DNA from 2 places in the Phytobacter palmae genome. Region 2 is predicted to be linked to the other one. Evidence: riboswitches for the same ligand, from Rfam matches in the RefSeq annotation. Region 2 holds a riboswitch; the other holds the start of a gene.
The links. Region 2 has a riboswitch for thiamine pyrophosphate ahead of thiB (thiamine ABC transporter substrate binding subunit). Riboswitches for the same ligand answer to the same signal wherever they lie in the genome.
Positions count from the first base shown of each region.

Region 1: another riboswitch for thiamine pyrophosphate. It lies ahead of thiM (hydroxyethylthiazole kinase); the one in region 2 lies ahead of thiB (thiamine ABC transporter substrate binding subunit).

Region 1 covers NZ_JBCIVJ010000003.1:176,108-184,642, forward strand. Annotated here, with positions in the region: gene trhP (prephenate-dependent tRNA uridine(34) hydroxylase TrhP) at 1-884, shown strand, start outside; gene yegS (lipid kinase YegS) at 1,140-2,039, shown strand; gene fbaB (class I fructose-bisphosphate aldolase) at 2,221-3,273, opposite strand; gene AAIG39_RS06035 (hypothetical protein) at 3,331-3,660, shown strand; gene AAIG39_RS06040 (fimbrial biogenesis chaperone) at 4,100-4,834, shown strand; gene AAIG39_RS06045 (fimbrial protein) at 4,859-5,869, shown strand; gene thiD (bifunctional hydroxymethylpyrimidine kinase/phosphomethylpyrimidine kinase) at 5,994-6,794, opposite strand; gene thiM (hydroxyethylthiazole kinase) at 6,791-7,579, opposite strand; TPP riboswitch at 7,614-7,710, opposite strand; gene AAIG39_RS06060 (hypothetical protein) at 7,882-8,502, shown strand; gene AAIG39_RS06065 (hypothetical protein) at 8,526-8,535, opposite strand, start outside.
Region 2 covers NZ_JBCIVJ010000013.1:144,367-152,901, reverse strand. Annotated here, with positions in the region: gene araB (ribulokinase) at 1-875, opposite strand, end outside; gene araC (arabinose operon transcriptional regulator AraC) at 1,211-2,056, shown strand; gene AAIG39_RS16645 (DedA family protein) at 2,184-2,948, shown strand; gene thiQ (thiamine ABC transporter ATP-binding protein ThiQ) at 2,941-3,636, opposite strand; gene thiP (thiamine/thiamine pyrophosphate ABC transporter permease ThiP) at 3,620-5,230, opposite strand; gene thiB (thiamine ABC transporter substrate binding subunit) at 5,206-6,189, opposite strand; TPP riboswitch at 6,223-6,323, opposite strand; gene sgrR (HTH-type transcriptional regulator SgrR) at 6,400-8,055, opposite strand; gene sgrT (glucose uptake inhibitor SgrT) at 8,143-8,295, shown strand; gene AAIG39_RS16615 (sugar efflux transporter) at 8,396-8,535, shown strand, end outside.

The DNA.
Region 1 (8,535 bases), on a different contig from region 2:
AAATCGAAATTTTCGTCCACGGCGCGCTGTGTATGGCCTACTCCGGCCGCTGCCTGCTCTCCGGCTATATCAACAAACGCGACCCGAACCAGGGAACCTGCACCAACGCCTGCCGCTGGGAATACAACGTCCAGGAAGGCAAAGAAGATGACGTCGGCAATATCGTGCACAAATACGAGCCGATTGCGGTGCAAAACGTTGAGCCGACGCTGGGAATCGGCGCCCCAACCGACAAAGTATTTATGATTGAAGAGGCCCAGCGTCCGGGCGAGTACATGACCGCGTTCGAAGACGAGCACGGCACTTACATCATGAACTCCAAAGACCTGCGCGCTATCGCCCACGTTGAGCGCCTGACGCAAATGGGCGTGCATTCGCTCAAAATCGAAGGCCGCACCAAATCCTTCTACTACTGCGCCCGCACAGCGCAGGTCTATCGCAAGGCCATTGATGATGCAGCCGCAGGCAAACCGTTTGACACCAGTCTGTTAGAAACCCTGGAAGGACTGGCACACCGTGGCTATACCGAAGGCTTTCTGCGTCGCCACACTCACGACGATTATCAGAACTACGAGTATGGTTACTCCGTTTCAGAGCGGCAGCAGTTTGTTGGCGAATTTACCGGTGAGCGTAAAGGCGAGCTGGCGGCGGTGGCGGTGAAAAACAAGTTTCTCGTTGGCGACAGCCTTGAGCTGATGACGCCGCAGGGCAACGTTAACTTCACCCTGGAACATATGGAAAATGCCAAAGGCGAAGCAATGGAGGTTGCGCCGGGAGACGGTTATACCATCTGGATGCCGGTTCCCCAGGATGTGGTGCTGGAATATGCTCTGTTAATGCGTAATTTCACTGGACAGACCACGCGAAATCCGCACGCTAAGTAATTAACCTGGGTTATTTTTTCAATCGCGAAGAATCTTAGAATCGGATCACATACCGTTGCGGTCATTATGGGTATTATCCTCATCGCTGAAAAACATAACCCATAAATGCTAGCTGTACCAGGAACCACCTCCTTAGCCTGCGTAATCTCCCTTACGCAGGCTGATTTTTTTTATCTCCGCTTTTTCCATCCTTCCAGGCGCGCTCTCCGGTCGTGAGATACACTTTGCTCATGGTATTTTCGAAGAGCGAAAAGGATGAGCAATTTTCCAGGCAGTTTATTGATCCTCAACGGTAAAAGTGCGGGTGACGATATGTTGCGCGAGGCCATTAATCTCCTGCGCAGCGAAGGGATGGATATTCAGGTGCGCGTCACCTGGGAAAAAGGTGATGCAGAGCGCTATGTGGCAGAAGCCATCGAACTGGGTGTCGAAACCGTGATTGCTGGCGGTGGCGATGGCACCATAAATGAGGTCGCCAGCGCGCTGGTACACAGTGATAGCGACAACACACCCGTGCTTGGGATTTTGCCTTTAGGCACCGCGAATGACTTTGCCACCAGCGCCGACATCCCGGAGCCCCTGGATAAAGCGCTGCAACTCGCTATCGTTGGCAAAGCGGTACCCATTGATATTGCCGAAGTGAACGGCAAAACCTGTTTTATCAATATGGCTACCGGCGGGTTCGGCACCCGTATTACCACCGAAACGCCAGAGAAACTGAAAGCCGCGCTGGGCGGTGTCTCTTATATCATTCACGGCCTGATGCGCATGGACACGCTTAAGCCAGATCGCTGCGAAATCAAGGGGGAGGATTTCCACTGGCAGGGTGACGCGCTGGTAATCGGAATCGGTAACGGACGCCAGGCTGGCGGCGGGCAACAGCTGTGTCCAGGGGCACTCATTAACGACGGGCTGCTGCAACTGCGCATTTTCACCGGTGATGAGATCCTCCCCGCCCTGTTCACCACCCTGACCCAACCGGAAGACAATCCACATGTCATTGACGGTAAATCCGCCTGGTTTGAGGTGAGCGCGCCGCACGATATCACCTTCAATCTGGACGGCGAGCCGTTAACCGGGCAGCATTTCAGTATTAACATTTTGCCTGGCGCGCTGAAATGCCGTCTGCCGCCGGACTGCCCGCTGCTCCGTTAAGCCTGACAGTATATTGACTGCGTTCGACCGGTGAAAAAGAGCCAGCGGTTGCCGACGGTGCGAGTGACCGGCAGATAAAACGGTATCTGTGCTGCAAAAAGGATGAATGAAGAGAACCACAAGCCAGCGAAAACGCATCCCTCCCCGTCTGCGCGGAGGAATGCGTTATTTATGCGGAGGTTTAGGCGATAGTAACTTTCTTATCGAGATACACATCCTGAACGGCATTTATTAATTTCACACCGTCAGCCATGGATTTTTTAAACGCCTTACGGCCAAGAATCAGGCCCATACCACCTGCACGCTTATTAATAACCGCTGTGCGCACCGCATCGCTTAAATCAGTTTCGCCGCCCGCTGCGCCGCCAGAATTAATTAACCCGGCACGTCCCATATAGCAGTTCGCCAGCTGGTAGCGCACCAGATCAATCGGGTTATCACTGGTCAATTTGCTATAGACACGTTCATCGGTATAGCCAAAGTTTACCGCTTTGTAACCGCCGTTGTTTTCCGCCATCTTCTGTTTGACGATGTCCGCACCGATGGTTGCCGCTATATGGTTTGCCTGACCGGTCAGGTCAGCGGAAACATGATAATCCACACCGTCTTTTTTGAATGCCGGATTACGCAGGTAAGCCCACAACACCGTCACCATCCCCAGCTCATGGGCACGCTCAAAGGCGGCGGAAATTTCCTCAATCTGCCGACGTGACTCCTCAGAACCAAAATAGATGGTCGCGCCAACGGCAACGGCCCCCATGTTGAACGCCTGCTCTACACTGGCATAAAGCGTCTGATCATATTCTGTGGGGTAGCTCAGGGTTTCGTTGTGGTTGAGTTTGACCAGGAACGGAATACGGTGCGCGTAACGGCGTGACACAGAGGCCAGCACGCCATAGGTGGAAGCCACACAGTTACAACCGGCTTCAATCGCCAGTTCCACAATGTTTTTGGGATCGAAATAGAGCGGGTTGGCAGCAAACGATGCCCCGGCTGAGTGTTCGATACCCTGGTCAACCGGCAAAATCGACAGATAACCCGTTTTGGCGAGTCGCCCGGTGTTATACAACGTCTGCATGTTACGCAACACCGCTGGCGAACGATTGTTATCCATCATCACACGGGTGACGTAATCCTCTCCAGGCAGGTAGAGTTGGTCGGCCGCAATGGTCGTGCAACGGTGTTGTAAGAGGGTGTCGGCATCGTTGCCGAGTAACTGCACAATATCAGTCATCGCTATACTCCCGAAAGCTCCGCACAAAGGCGGATGTTGTTTGTCCTGACCCGATGAATGGGCAAAGTAAGCCTGGTACTGATTGTCGAGGCTTGCCACCGCATCGCATTTTTTCAGCATTTTCTGGTGGCACGTTTCGGCTGGTGGTTTACCACCGTGATTACGTGTCTCTCTTGCCAGCGCTGTGCGATTAGCGGCACTGGCGCGGTTTACGATAATTTTAGGGTCCGGGTTCCGGACTCTATTTCCGCCTTCGCCTCATCTTTTCGTCCGGAGAGGGGAAATCAGCTATTCATGGAAGCGCGCAATCCCAGCGCCAGACAGAATAAGGTCATTCTGAATGATAAATATCTCACGCTGACGAATCTCATTTTTATGATCCCCTGACTGGCAGTAAGCTACATACTCCATTAATTTCGTACTTTCCCCACTCACCAGGCATTTGCATGATAAACATTCCAGAAATTCAGAATACCTGCAAAGTTTAATTTAACAAGAACAAAAAACCACATAAATTATTTCGAAGCACTTTCTTAAAATATATCAATTCACCTTCGCTATGCTTCCAATTCATTAATGGCGAGCCCCCCATGAAACAGAATTATTTACAACCACCACAAAATAGCTAAATGTGAATCAAACCCGCAACTGGAAGCCTGAGGCGACAATCCTGTACATTTCGCAAAAAACGATACTATACTACGCCGCAAAGCAACCCCGACCTGCCAATAACACAAACCATACACATCATGAATTAAAAAATAATTATTATAGTCTCTACAAATATATCTAAAACAAAATATTCCACATGGAGGTGGGAATAAAAATGAAAATGCTTTGTTCACTACTTTTCCTGAGTACGCTTCTTCTTTTATTTGCCGCGCCCTCCCGGGCAGGCATTCAGCTCGACAGCACCCGTGTTATCTATCCTGCCGATAAACGCGAAGTCACGCTCGCGATAACCAATCACGCCGATACGCCACGTCTGATTCATGCATGGGTTGATAATGGCGACTCTGATAGCAGTGCGCAAAGCAACGCCACACCGTTTATTGTTATGCCGCACATTTTTCGCCTTGACCCGGATAAAGACCAGACGCTGCGTATCATATTTACAGACGGCAATGTTCCGCAGGATCGTGAGTCTGTCTTCTGGCTCAATGTGCTGGAGATTCAGCCCAAACATACGGAGAAACAGGCTGACCGCAATACGATGAAAGTCACCATTCGCACCCGTCTGAAGCTGTTTTATCGCCCGCAGGGTTTAGCCGGTTCGCCAAAAGATGCGCTAACACAACTTCGCTGGCGGCGCGTCCCGCAGAAAAAAGGCTATGCCGTCGAATGTGAGAACCCGACGCCGTGGAATATCTCGTTTAACCATGTCGGGCTGAAAGGTGAGTCATTGGGCGATGAAGCGAGACAGAGTGGCATGTGCCCGGCAAAAGGGAAAAGAACCTTTTCGCTAAGGTGGATGCCGGAAAATGCCGGGGGAGAACTGACACTGATTACAATTGACGATTTTGGTGGCTATCACACAGAGGAAGTGAATTACAGCCGTTAAATATTTTGCTATAAGGTTTGAAAAATGAAAAAATTACAGATAGCCATAAACTTATCTCTGCTTCTCGGTTTGTATATTGTTGCTCCATACAGTCAGGCCGGATGCTCAACAACACAACTGATGCAATTTACCTCTAATATCCCCGCGGGCACAACCCTTGCCATTCCGCGAGATATGACAACCGGGCCTGTAGGGAATGTCATATCAATACCAGATAGCCCCTCAGGAGCATTTAACTGCTGGGGTGGAACTTCATTTGCCATGCTTCGCTTTGCATCTGCAATGGAACAGTCAAGTATTGCTGGGGTTTATAAAACGAATATTGCGGGGATTGGCGTAAAAATATCAGACACAGGTTTTCCAAAGGGGAGTGTTGCCGCGTTAAGTAATGACGTACAAAAATGGTATACCTATGGCACAGGTCCCTATACTGGAGCGGGCTGGCTAACAGGAATTAAATTACAGTTTTATATTACTGGGCCTGTGTCGACCGGAATAATTACACTACCAACCCCAACTGTCGAACTCTGGGCAAATGATAGCCTTACTACTGCTAACGGCGCGCGCTATGTCATATTAAGCGTTGGTGGTTCAGTAACAGTAAAAACTCAGTCCTGCGAAACGCCCAATATCTCGGTCGATCTGGATAAGCACGAGAACGCAGAATTCTCCGGTATTAATTCTAAAAGCTCAGCAAAAGCTTTTGACTTCCAAATCAAAAATTGCAGTGCTGGTATGAATTCCGTGAATTACACCTTCTCGCCGGCGGCGGGTGTTACCTTAAAAGAGAGCGGCACGGCAAATCAATACATCACCCTTGATGCCAGCTCCACCGCCAGTGGTGTCGGCATTCAGATGTTATACAACGATGGTTCCATCGTGCCGTTTAACAGTAAAATCAACTATGCCGGTTACAATAAAACAATCGGCGGCAGTTACATCATCCCGATGAAAGCGCGTTATATCCAGACCGCCAGTAATATCAGAGGCGGTACCGCCAATTCTGCCGTCGAATTTACGATGTCATACGAATAGGGTTCAGCACTGCATTTTCCCTCTCACCCCGACCCTCTCCCTCAGGGTGAGGGCGAATTTCAGTGCGTGGCCTGGCCCGGATAACGTATTTACGCCGCCATCCGGGAATCGCGCACGTCTCCTCTCACCACCATTGATGAAAATGGTGCACCGGGCCAATGCCCTGCCCCACTTCCAGCGTGTCCGCCTGCGCCAGTGCCGCCGACAGCCAGCGCTTGGCCTCGCTGATCGTTGCGGCCCAGTCCGCATGGCGTGGACGCAATGCCGCCAGCGCAGCCGACAACGTACAGCCCGTGCCGTGGGTGTTTTTGGTTTTTATCCTTGGGGCGGTAAAACGTTCGGCGCCATTACGGGTGAACAACCAGTCCGGGCTTTCATCATTATCCAGATGTCCTCCTTTCATTAGCACCGCCTCACACCCCAGCGCCAGCAACGCCCGGCCCTGTTCATGCATCTCGCGTTCATTGCACGCATGAGAGGCATCCAGCAGCGCAGCGGCCTCGGGCAGATTGGGAGTGATCAGCGACACCTGTGGCAACAGATGTTCCCGCAGCGCCTTCACCGCCGTGGGGGAAAGCAACGGGTCGCCGCTTTTTGCCAGCATGACGGTATCAAGCACCACATTTTGCACCTTATAACGACGCAAGCGCTCCGCCACCGCTTCTACAATATCGGTTTCTGCCAGCATACCAATTTTAGTGGTGTCAATTCGCACATCGCTGAATACCGAATCCAGTTGCGCGGCGACAAAATCGGGCGCAATGCGATAAACCGACTGCACGCCACGGGTATTTTGCGCCACCAGTGCGGTAATGACCGAGCACCCATAGGCGCCCAGCGCCGAAAAGGTTTTCAGATCGGCCTGAATCCCCGCCCCGCCGCTCGGATCTGTTCCGGCAATGGTCAGTGCATTGATCCGTTTCATGCCAGCCCCTCCCCGTGAAGCGCATAGAGCGCATCAAGAAACGCAGGAATAAAGCTGCCAGGCCCACGCGTTGTTGCCACCGCCAGGCTGCCCGCCTGCGCCATAAAGGCACAGCCCGCCGCCACGTTATACAGGCGGTCGCCCGGCAATGCGCAGCAGGCAGCAACCACTGCCGACAGTGCGCAGCCCGTTCCCACCACCCGGGTCATCAGCACATCGCCGCCCGTAACACGTAGGGTACGAAAACCATCAGTGATGTAATCCACCTCACCGGTCACCGCAACGATAGCCCCGGTCTGGCGGGCCAGCGCCTGGGCTGCAGGCAGCGCGGCAATAGCCGTGTCCGTAGTATCAACGCCACGCCCACCACTGCTCATACCACCGAGCGCCATAACTTCCGAAGCATTGCCGCGTATGGCGGCAGGTTGCAAAGCCAGAAGCTCACGACAAAAATCACTGCGAAAAGCTAACGCCCCGACGGCAACCGGATCCAGCGTCCAGGGTTTACGAGCGGCGTTGGCGCTCAAAATAGCCGTATGCATCGCATCGGCGCGGTCCCGGGTCAGCGTGCCGACATTAATCAGCAACGCGTCCGCAATGGCGGCAAATTGCTGCGCTTCGTCGCGCTCAATCACCATCGCCGGGGACGCACCTAACGCCAGCAGGACATTAGCCGTGAAGGTCTGCACCACATCGTTAGTCATGCAGTGGACAAGCGGCGTACATTTACGAAACTGCTGAAGAATTTGCGCGATTTGCGCGCGGTGAAGCAGGTCAGGTTGCATCGATTCGCTCCTGCCTGGCGTGAAGAAGGGATGCCGGGCAGGCATCTGACTTCCCTACGCTGGCATTATCCAGATCAGGTAATACGGGTATTTCTCAGCCTTCACGAAGAAGGGCACCCCGAGTCAAATAAAATCAATGAGTTGTGATTAACGTCTGTTAATCCCGGATCAGGATAAAGCGACGAAGAAGTCTTGTAAACGGCAAAAGCGGTCCTTATGGGCAATGTGTGACAGGTTGAGTGACACAATGTGTGCCATGTAGAATGCTCTTAAGTCGTCAACTACCGCATAAAAAAGAGGTCATGATGGATTTACAAGCATGGGATAACGTTATCTCTATCGCTTCGAATGCTGTAACAGCGTTTAGTGTGGTTGGCGGCGTCGTCTTCGGAGGGGCTAAACTTCAGGAGATGGTGAAGACCAGAAAAATGGAGCGGGCACTTGATTCGGCAATCGCTCTCAAAGAAGAAATTGATGGCACCAGAAGCCGTTACAATCGTATGCGCTTTGACTTAAACCGCATCATGACTTTTCTCGACACACTGGCGAAATCAGGACAAAGAGCAGACGAAGAACGCTATTATCATATTCAAGACTCCTTGAAAGATATGACGGAAAATACCTTTCGCATTGGTAGCTCTTTTATCAAATTACGTCACTATAATGTTCTGATTAAAGAGGTTTCCTGGGAGCCATTCAACGCCCTTCTTCGTTCTGCTGGTAATACGCAAATTGCCATCTCAAAACTGATGACTCTCATCATGCAGGCTTTGCTTAAAGAACAGATAACACCAGAAGAATTCATGACAATACGCGACGCTTATGATGAACATGGCGCAAAGATGAAAGATGTTAATCACGCCATCTCTGAATTAGATATTATTAATTTTGATAACCTTTTTGATTTCAGAAAAGTACATTAAAAAATCCGGAATTAACCCGGCTCTCATGTTTTC
Region 2 (8,535 bases):
ACTTTGACCAGCGTATTGGGCTGTGCGCCAGCGCCTACTGCCCCCATATGACAATCAAACGCGCCGCCTGAAATGACCACTGTTTCCGGTAAGCCAAGGCGCTGCGCCCATTCAGCCGTCAACGTGCCAACCGGAATATCTGCGGTAAAGGTGTCAGTAAATAGCGGGCACGGCAGGTGTTTATTGAGGATCGGGTCCAGTTCGTCGAAGAAACTGGCTGGTGGTAAGCCACCCCAGCTTTCATGCCACAGAGATTTATGCCCGGCGCTGCAGCGGCCGCGGCGGATATCCTGTGGACGAGTGGTTCCGGAGAGCAGGGCAGGAACCCAGTCGCACAGTTCAATCCACGATGCGGCAGCCTGGGCTACATCGTTGTCGGCGCGGGTAACGTGCAGGATTTTTGCCCAGAACCATTCGCTGGAGTAAATACCACCGATGTAGCGTGAATAGTCGATTTTACCCGTAGCGTGGCACAGGGCGGTAATCGCTTCGGCTTCCTCCACCGCGGTATGATCTTTCCACAACACAAACATCGCATTGGGATTGTCTGCAAACTCCGGACGCAGCGCCAGAACGCGCCCTTCTGCGTCGATGGGAGCAGGCGTCGAACCGGTGCTGTCCACGCCAATGCCTTTGACCTGGGCACGCTGTTCAGGCGTCAGTTCTGCCAGCACGCTTTTAAGCGCCATTTCCATCGACTCGATATAGTCCCGGGGATGGTGGCGAAATTGATTATGTGCCGCGTCGCAGTAACGTCCCTCTTGCCAGCGCGGATACCACTCCACGCTGGTGGCGATTTCTGCCCCAGAGGTACAGTCCACCGCCAGTGCGCGAACGGAGTCGCTGCCAAAATCGAGGCCAATTGTGATTGCCATCGTGTTGCTCCATGAAGAATAACCTTATGGAGAAACATAGTGATCGGCTGAAAAAAGCGTCAGGCAGGATTCGCTAATCTTATGGACGAAAATGCTATGGGAGGGCAAAGTGTGACCGTGTGCAAAAATTCCATGTGGACATTTTAATCGCCTTTATAGACACTTTGGTTGACCCTTTTTAACCCCTTTGCGTCATAAAAATGGCGTAATTGCTTTTATCTGGCGGGGTTAAAAGTGACGGTGTTTTCCTTGTGCCTGGTCAAAACGCCTGATTAATGAAAAGCGTATCAATATGGACAATTGGTTTCCTTCATGATGCCCGGAGTATCGAGTTTATGGCTGAGTCGCAAAATGATCCTCTGTTGCCTGGTTACTCGTTTAACGCCCATCTGGTGGCGGGGTTGACCCCCATTGAGTCCGAGGGCTATCTCGATTTTTTTATCGATCGTCCGCTGGGAATGAAGGGATACATTCTCAATTTCACCATCCGCGGTGAGGGAGTCATCAATAACCACGGGAAACAGTACGTTTGCCGTCCCGGCGATATGATTTTGTTTCCGCCGGGAGAAATTCACCACTATGGCCGCCACCCGGATGCCAAAGAGTGGTATCACCAGTGGGTCTACTTCCGCCCGCGTGCATACTGGCATGAGTGGCTAAACTGGCCGACCATTTTCGCGCAAACCGGTTTCTTTCGCCCGGAAGATCCCTGGCTGGCACAGTTTAGCGAGTTATTTGGGCAGATTATCGATGCCGGCCAGAGCGGGGGGCGTTACGCCGAATTGCTGGCGATAAATCTGCTCGAGCAACTGTTGTTGCGCCGTATGGATGCCATCAATGAATCTCTGCATCCTCCTCTGGATAACCGCGTGCGTGATGCCTGCCAGTACATTAGCGATCATCTGGCGGACAACCATTTTGATATCGCCAGCGTCGCGCAACATGTTTGTCTGTCGCCGTCCCGTCTCTCGCACCTGTTCCGTCAGCAATTAGGGGTGAGCGTGCTGAGCTGGCGCGAAGATCAGCGTATCAGTCAGGCAAAGCTGCTGTTGAGTACTACACGTATGCCGATCGCCAGCGTGGGGCGCAATGTCGGCTTTGAAGATCAGCTCTATTTCTCGCGTGTCTTTAAAAAATGTACCGGCGCCAGCCCCAGCGAATTTCGTGCAGGATGTGAATAGAGCGTAAAGTTAGGCAATGAGTGACCCGGCAATCTGTCATAACCGGCAAAATATTCAGATAATTGAAGCTTGACCCTCAGGGTATGCGCCTGGAGAATGCCAGCTTCATTTTTTGACCGGAAAACGTATGCAAGCATTGCTGGAACACTTTGTTACCCAATCTACGGCCTACACGCTGATTGCGATTGCGCTCGTGGCTTTCCTGGAGTCGCTGGCGCTGGTGGGGTTAATTCTTCCCGGCACGGTGATGATGGCGGCACTCGGTGCGCTGATTGGCAGCGGTGAAGTGAATTTCTGGCATGCCTGGATGGCGGGGATTGTGGGATGCCTGCTGGGGGACTGGATTTCATTCTGGCTCGGCTGGCGTTTCAAAAAGCCGTTGCACCGTTGGTCATTCATTCGCAAGAACAAAGCGCTGTTGAATAAAACTGAGCATGCGCTGCATCAGCACAGCATGTTCACCATTCTGGTGGGGCGATTTGTGGGACCGACGCGTCCGGTTGTGCCGATGGTCGCAGGCATGCTTGATTTACCGGTCACGAAATTTATCCCGCCTAACATCCTTGGTTGTCTGCTATGGCCGCCCTTTTATTTCCTGCCTGGTATTCTGGCGGGGGCGGCGATTGATATCCCGGCGGGGGAGCAGAGCGGTAATTTTAAATGGTTGCTGCTGCTTGCGGCAGTGCTGCTCTGGCTGGCGTTCTGGATGTGCTGGCGCCTGTGGCGTAGTGGTAAAGCAGGGCTGGATCGTTTAACGGTCTGGCTGCCGCGTCGTCGATTGTTCTGGCTGGCACCACTGCTAATGGTGGGGGCCGTGTTTGCGGTAACGATCCTGGTTCGCCACCCCTTAATGCCCATCTACCTGTCTATTTTACAAAAAGTGGTTACCTGATCCCAAGCAATGAAGAGACAGGCGCGTTGCCGCTGAGCAATTCGTCTGTTTTCCCGTCCCAGGCGATACGACCGTCGGCAATCACCAGCGCGCGCGACGCAATGCGGGCGGCATCTTCCACATTGTGCGACACCATCAACAGCGTTAACTTCTGGCGATGGCAGACCTCTTTCACCAGTACGAGCATCTCCTGGCGCAGGGCCGGGTCGAGTGCTGAGAAGGGTTCATCCAGCAAGAGCACAGGTTGTTCACGCACCAGGCAACGGGCCAGTGCCACGCGCTGTCGCTGGCCGCCAGAAAGCTGATCCGGCATGCGGTCAAGTAACGCATCTAGCCCCATAGTACTGGCAATGGTCTCCAGCTTTGCATTTTGCGCAGAAGAGAGTTTCAGGCCAGGGTTGAGCCCCAGACCAATATTTTGCCGCACCGTGAGATGAGTAAAGAGGTTGTTCTCCTGAAACAGCATCGACACCGGGCGCCGGGAAGGCGGCGTATTTGTGTGATCGCTATCCTCTATCATGATGACGCCGCTGGCCGGAGAGAGAAAACCGGCGATTAAATTCAGTAGCGTACTTTTTCCGGCCCCGCTGGGCCCAAGCACGGCGACTTGTTCACCCTGTTTGATCGACAGCGTAAAACGCATGGGTAAATGCTGATACAGCCAGGTTACATCAATCAGTTTTAGCATGGTGGCCCGGAAGTTTTTCAATAAGGGTGAACAGTAAAAAGCACAGTAGCAGCAAAATCAGCGCAGTAACCGCACCATCCTGCGTGCGGTAGGAGCCAATTTGCTGATAAAGCCAGAACGGCAGCGTACGGAAATCGTCATTGCCAAATAACGCTACGACGCCAAAATCACCAATCGACAGAACACAGGCAAATGCCAGCGCCTGTGCCAACGGCGCTTTAAGCGCGCGCAGTTCGATGACCTTTAACCGATTAAAACCCTCAATACCCAGCGACTGACAGAGCAGGCTGTAGCGTGCCGTCACATCACGCATGGGGTTCTCCAGCACTTTCAGGGCATAAGGAATTGCCATCAGCGCATTGGTGAAAATCACGATGCCATCGGCGGACGAGGGCAGACCGATGCTGTTATTGAGCAGCAGGAAAAAGCCGGTCGCCAGCACAATACCCGGCATCGCCAGAATCAGCATGCCGCTCATCTCCAGCGCTTGCCCGGCCAGTTGCTGCTGGCGGGCGCGTAACTCACGGCTGCTCCAGAGCAGCATCATGGTCAACGTAACACACAGCAATCCCGCCCCCAGCGCAATGCGTACTGAGGTCCAGATCGCCTGCCAAAGCGCGGGCTGGGCAAGCACATGAGAAAGTCTGAGGTTCAGGCCATCGACAATGACCGCCAGCAGGGGCGGCAACAGAAGCAGGAGCGCCAGTACGATGAGCAAGTAGTCGGTGAAACAACTGAAAAAGCGATCTTCCGGGTTGCGCCAGCCCTGAATCTGATGGCTGCCAACGGAAATGGCTTTGCTAAGGCGCTGGCTGAGCAGAACCAGACCCAGGCAACAGACCATCTGAATTAATGCCAGTAGTGCCGCGCGGCCAGGATCGAAGTCGTAACTCAATGCCTGATAAATTGCCAGTTCAATTGTCGTCGCTTGCGGGCCACCGCCCAACGACAGCACAGTGGCAAAGCTTGCAAAGCAGAGCATGAAAATAAGGGCCGCGACTGGCGGGATCTGGCGGCGTAGCCATGGCCACTCGACATAGCGGAAGAAAGACCAGCCGCGCATACCTAGCTGAGCGGCCAGCTGTCGCTGCTCGCCGGGGATCTGCTCCAGTGTCTGTAGCAACAGACGGGCGGCCATCGGCAGGTTAAAAAAGACGTGTGCCAGTAGAATGCCGGACAATCCATACGGTGAAAATGTCCAGTCCAGACCTGCCGCGCGAAATGCGGATGCAAGCCAGCCCTGGCGGCCATAAACACTCAGAATTCCAAATACCCCAACCAGTACCGGGAGGATCAGGGTCATCGCGCACAGGCGCAGCAGGGCAAGACGACCGGGGAAGCGTCGCCGATAGAGTGCGCGGGCAAGAAAAATGGCCGGTGCGACAGAAAGTAGCGCCGACAAAAAGGCCTGCCAGAAAGAGAAACGCACCACATGCCACAGATAGCTATCATCAAGGAACACCGCCAGATGGGCCGTAGGAGCGTTGTTCCAGAGTGCGAGAAACGCGGAGAGGGCCACCACCACCATCAGTGTGGCGGCGGCCATTCCGGGAATCAGCCAGCCGAAGGTTAGCGGCTGACGGCGCGTTGCCATGCGTTAATCCATTCGCCGCGCTGGGTCGCGACGTCTTGCGGGGAATATTCCAGCGAGGTCTGTGGTTTCACCAGGGTGTCGAATCCGGCAGGCAGCGAGACATTGCTGATCGGATACATCCAGTTGCCGGTCGGGATGGTATTCTGGAATGCCGGAGAGACCATGAATTTCAGGAACTTCTCTGCCAGTTCCGGCTGCTTGCTGGCGGCGGTTCGGGCAGCAACTTCAACCTGCAGGTAGTGGCCTTCGCTAAAGGCGGCGGCTGCGTAGTTATCTTTCTTCTCTTCAATAATGTGATAGGCCGGAGAAGTGGTATAGCTCAACACCAGGTCGCCTTCCCCTTTCAGGAACAGACCGTATGCTTCGCTCCAGCCTTTGGTGACGGTCACGGTTTTGGCTGCCAGTTTTTGCCAGGCTTCCGGAGCTTTATCGCCGTAGACTTTCTGCATCCACAGCAGCAGGCCTAGACCTGGCGTGCTGGTACGCGGATCTTCATAAATTACGCGCCATTTCTGATCGCTTTCCACCAGTTCTTTCAGGCTCTTCGGCGGGTTTTTCAGTTTATTTTTGTCATACACGAACGCGAACCAGCCGTAATCGAAGGGAACGAAGGTATCGTTTTTCCAGCCGCCGGGCACGGTAACGGCATCGGCTGAAATTCCGCTTTTAGCGAACAGTTTGGTCTGCGTGGCGGCTTCAAGCAGGTTGTTATCCAGCCCCAGCACGACGTCCGCTTTGCTGTTTTTACCTTCCATACGCAGGCGGTTAAGCAGTGATACGCCATCTTCCAGCGCGACAAATTTCAACTCACAGTTGCAGTCGGTTTCGAAGGCTTTTTTTACCGCTGGTCCCGGCCCCCATTCCGCAGAGAAGGAGTCGTAGGTGTAAACGGTCAGGGTCGGTTTCGCGAAAGCGGGAGCTGCGGCAAGCAGCAGGAATGGCAGAACTTTTTTAAGCACTTTGCACCTCAAAAATGGGTGGCAAAGAGGATTTTAAGCGATAGCCTCAAATCCCTTCGCCGGCGTTATCCGGATCAGGTTCGACGGGTATTTTCTCAGCACACGCTTTTGGCGCAGCACCCCGTTGAGCACCGCGCCATTGTAATGATTTTGTAAGTTTTCTCAAAGCGCCCCTTCATCATTCAGCAGGAAGAGCCAGAAACTCTATGATTACGGGTCGGGCGGGGCGAACCATGCGGATTTGAAGTCAAACCAGCCAAGGGTGTTCATCCGCAGGCCGCGCATACTGCGCTGACCCTGAATCCGCAGCCAGTGGTGAATCAGCGGAACCATGGTTTTGCTTGCCAGTAACTGCTGACACCAGACGGCCAGATTCATATCTCCGGCGCGCCAGCGCTCAGCATCGGCCTGCCAGTCCAGCGGAACGCAGTGTTGAATCAGCGGAACTTCATACAAATGCGTGAAGAGGGAGAAATCGAGTGGCAGCGTGAAGTTGGCACTATTGAGCCAGATATCGCTGATGATATCGCCGCGGTGCCACTCTTCGTAATCCACCTCTTGTATCTCCAGTCGCACGTCATGTTGCGCCAGTAGCTTGCTCATGGTGTTGGCAATGGCTTTGTGCTCGTTATGATCGCGGTAGAAGGTCAGAGTGAGCGATTCCAGCCCCGCTGGTTTTTCACCACTCCCGGGGCGCGCATGGTGCCAGCGTGGCAGAAGGCCGTACGCCGGAAACCAGTACTGCTGATAATGTTCTTCTGCATGGTAGAGCAGCCGGGTGGGTGAGAGAACCTGGCTTACCCAGTCGCGAACGGCCTGGTTTGCTCCCCGATGCGAGCGGGCGTCGAAGAGTAAATAATAGCAGCCCTCTTCAAGGCGGCTTTCGACTGCTTTTTCGCCGTCGGTTGGCCCGTCGATGGTCAGGCCACCGTTAGGTTCATCACCAATTTCTGGCAGCACCCAGACGTTAACTTCATCAATAAGCGCGCGATAACCGAAGTAATCATCAAATGCATGGATTTTCAGCTGGTTATTGTTATTGCGGGTGACCGCATAAGGCCCGGTGCCGACAGGATGGCTGGAGAAATTAGCCATTGAGCTCCACTCCTGCGGCAGGATCATCGCGGGCACATGCCCCATTAGCCAGGGCAGCCAGTTGTCCGGCTGCGACAGATGAATATCCAGCGTCCAGGGCGTCGGTGAGACAACCTGAGTGATATGCGAATAGAGCGGCAGCGTACAGACGCGATCGAGAGAAGCAATGACATCGCGCATTTCGAGTTCACGGCCATGGTGAAAATGGATGCCGGGACGTAAATAAAAACGCCAGTGAAGCGGCGTGATCGCTTTCCAGTGATGCGCGATATCGGCTTCGAGTTCCCCATTTTCCTCATTTATGCGTGTCAGTGCGCTAAAAATCTGCCGGGCCATGTGGGTTTCAGATCGTCGCAGTGCAGTACCTGGCAGCAGATTACGCAGCGGACGGTAGTACAAAACCCGCAGAATATGCCGCCCCTGGCGGAAGCTGCGGCCTAAATGCGAGATCAGCATCTGGCGGACTGCGCTCTTATCACCCACCAGTTGAACCAGTTGCTCGATACGATCCTGTTCCAGCAAGTCCTCTGCGCGCTGTTGTTGTAAGGCGAGGCCTGTATAGAGAAAAGTCAGGCGCGAACGCTTGCCACGACCGGCTTCCGCCTCCCAGGTCAGCCAGCCGCGCTCTTGCATGGTATTGAGCAGAGTGCGCATATGGCGACGGGAACAGCTCAGCAGATCGGCCAACTCATTGAGCGTTGTCTCCTGAGATTTCCCGTCGCAACATTGCCACAAACGAATGAATTGTTGCTGCAGGCGACCTGACGACATAAAAGGGGAACTCCTGATGAAAAGTCAGCAATTTATTTATCCCTATATTAAGCCAATAATCTTCCGTGATGAAGCGAGGAGGTGGCTATGAAGAGATCGTCTACACCGCAATTTTACTTAGCGTATTTTCGCGCGACGCAGGATACGTCCCGCTTCTTTCGTCTGAGTACGAAACAGCGGCTGAAAATGCTTGAAGAATTAATGCAGTGGGAAGTGACAGTCCCGGTCTCTGAACCCTGAAACGCGTCCATCATGTGTGACTGAGTATTGGTGCTAATCACCACGCCAGCAGTTATTATCTGCTGGCTTTTTTCGTTTCTTTCGCATGCAAGGGATCTTTATGCTCTGGTTAGTCACGATGGGACGTCGCCTTAACGGTGTCTTCGTCGCTTTTATGGTCGTCGCGTTTATGATCGGTGTTGCCGGTGCTTTGCAGGCCCCAACGCTGAGCCTGTTTCTGAGTCGCGAGGTGGGGGCGCA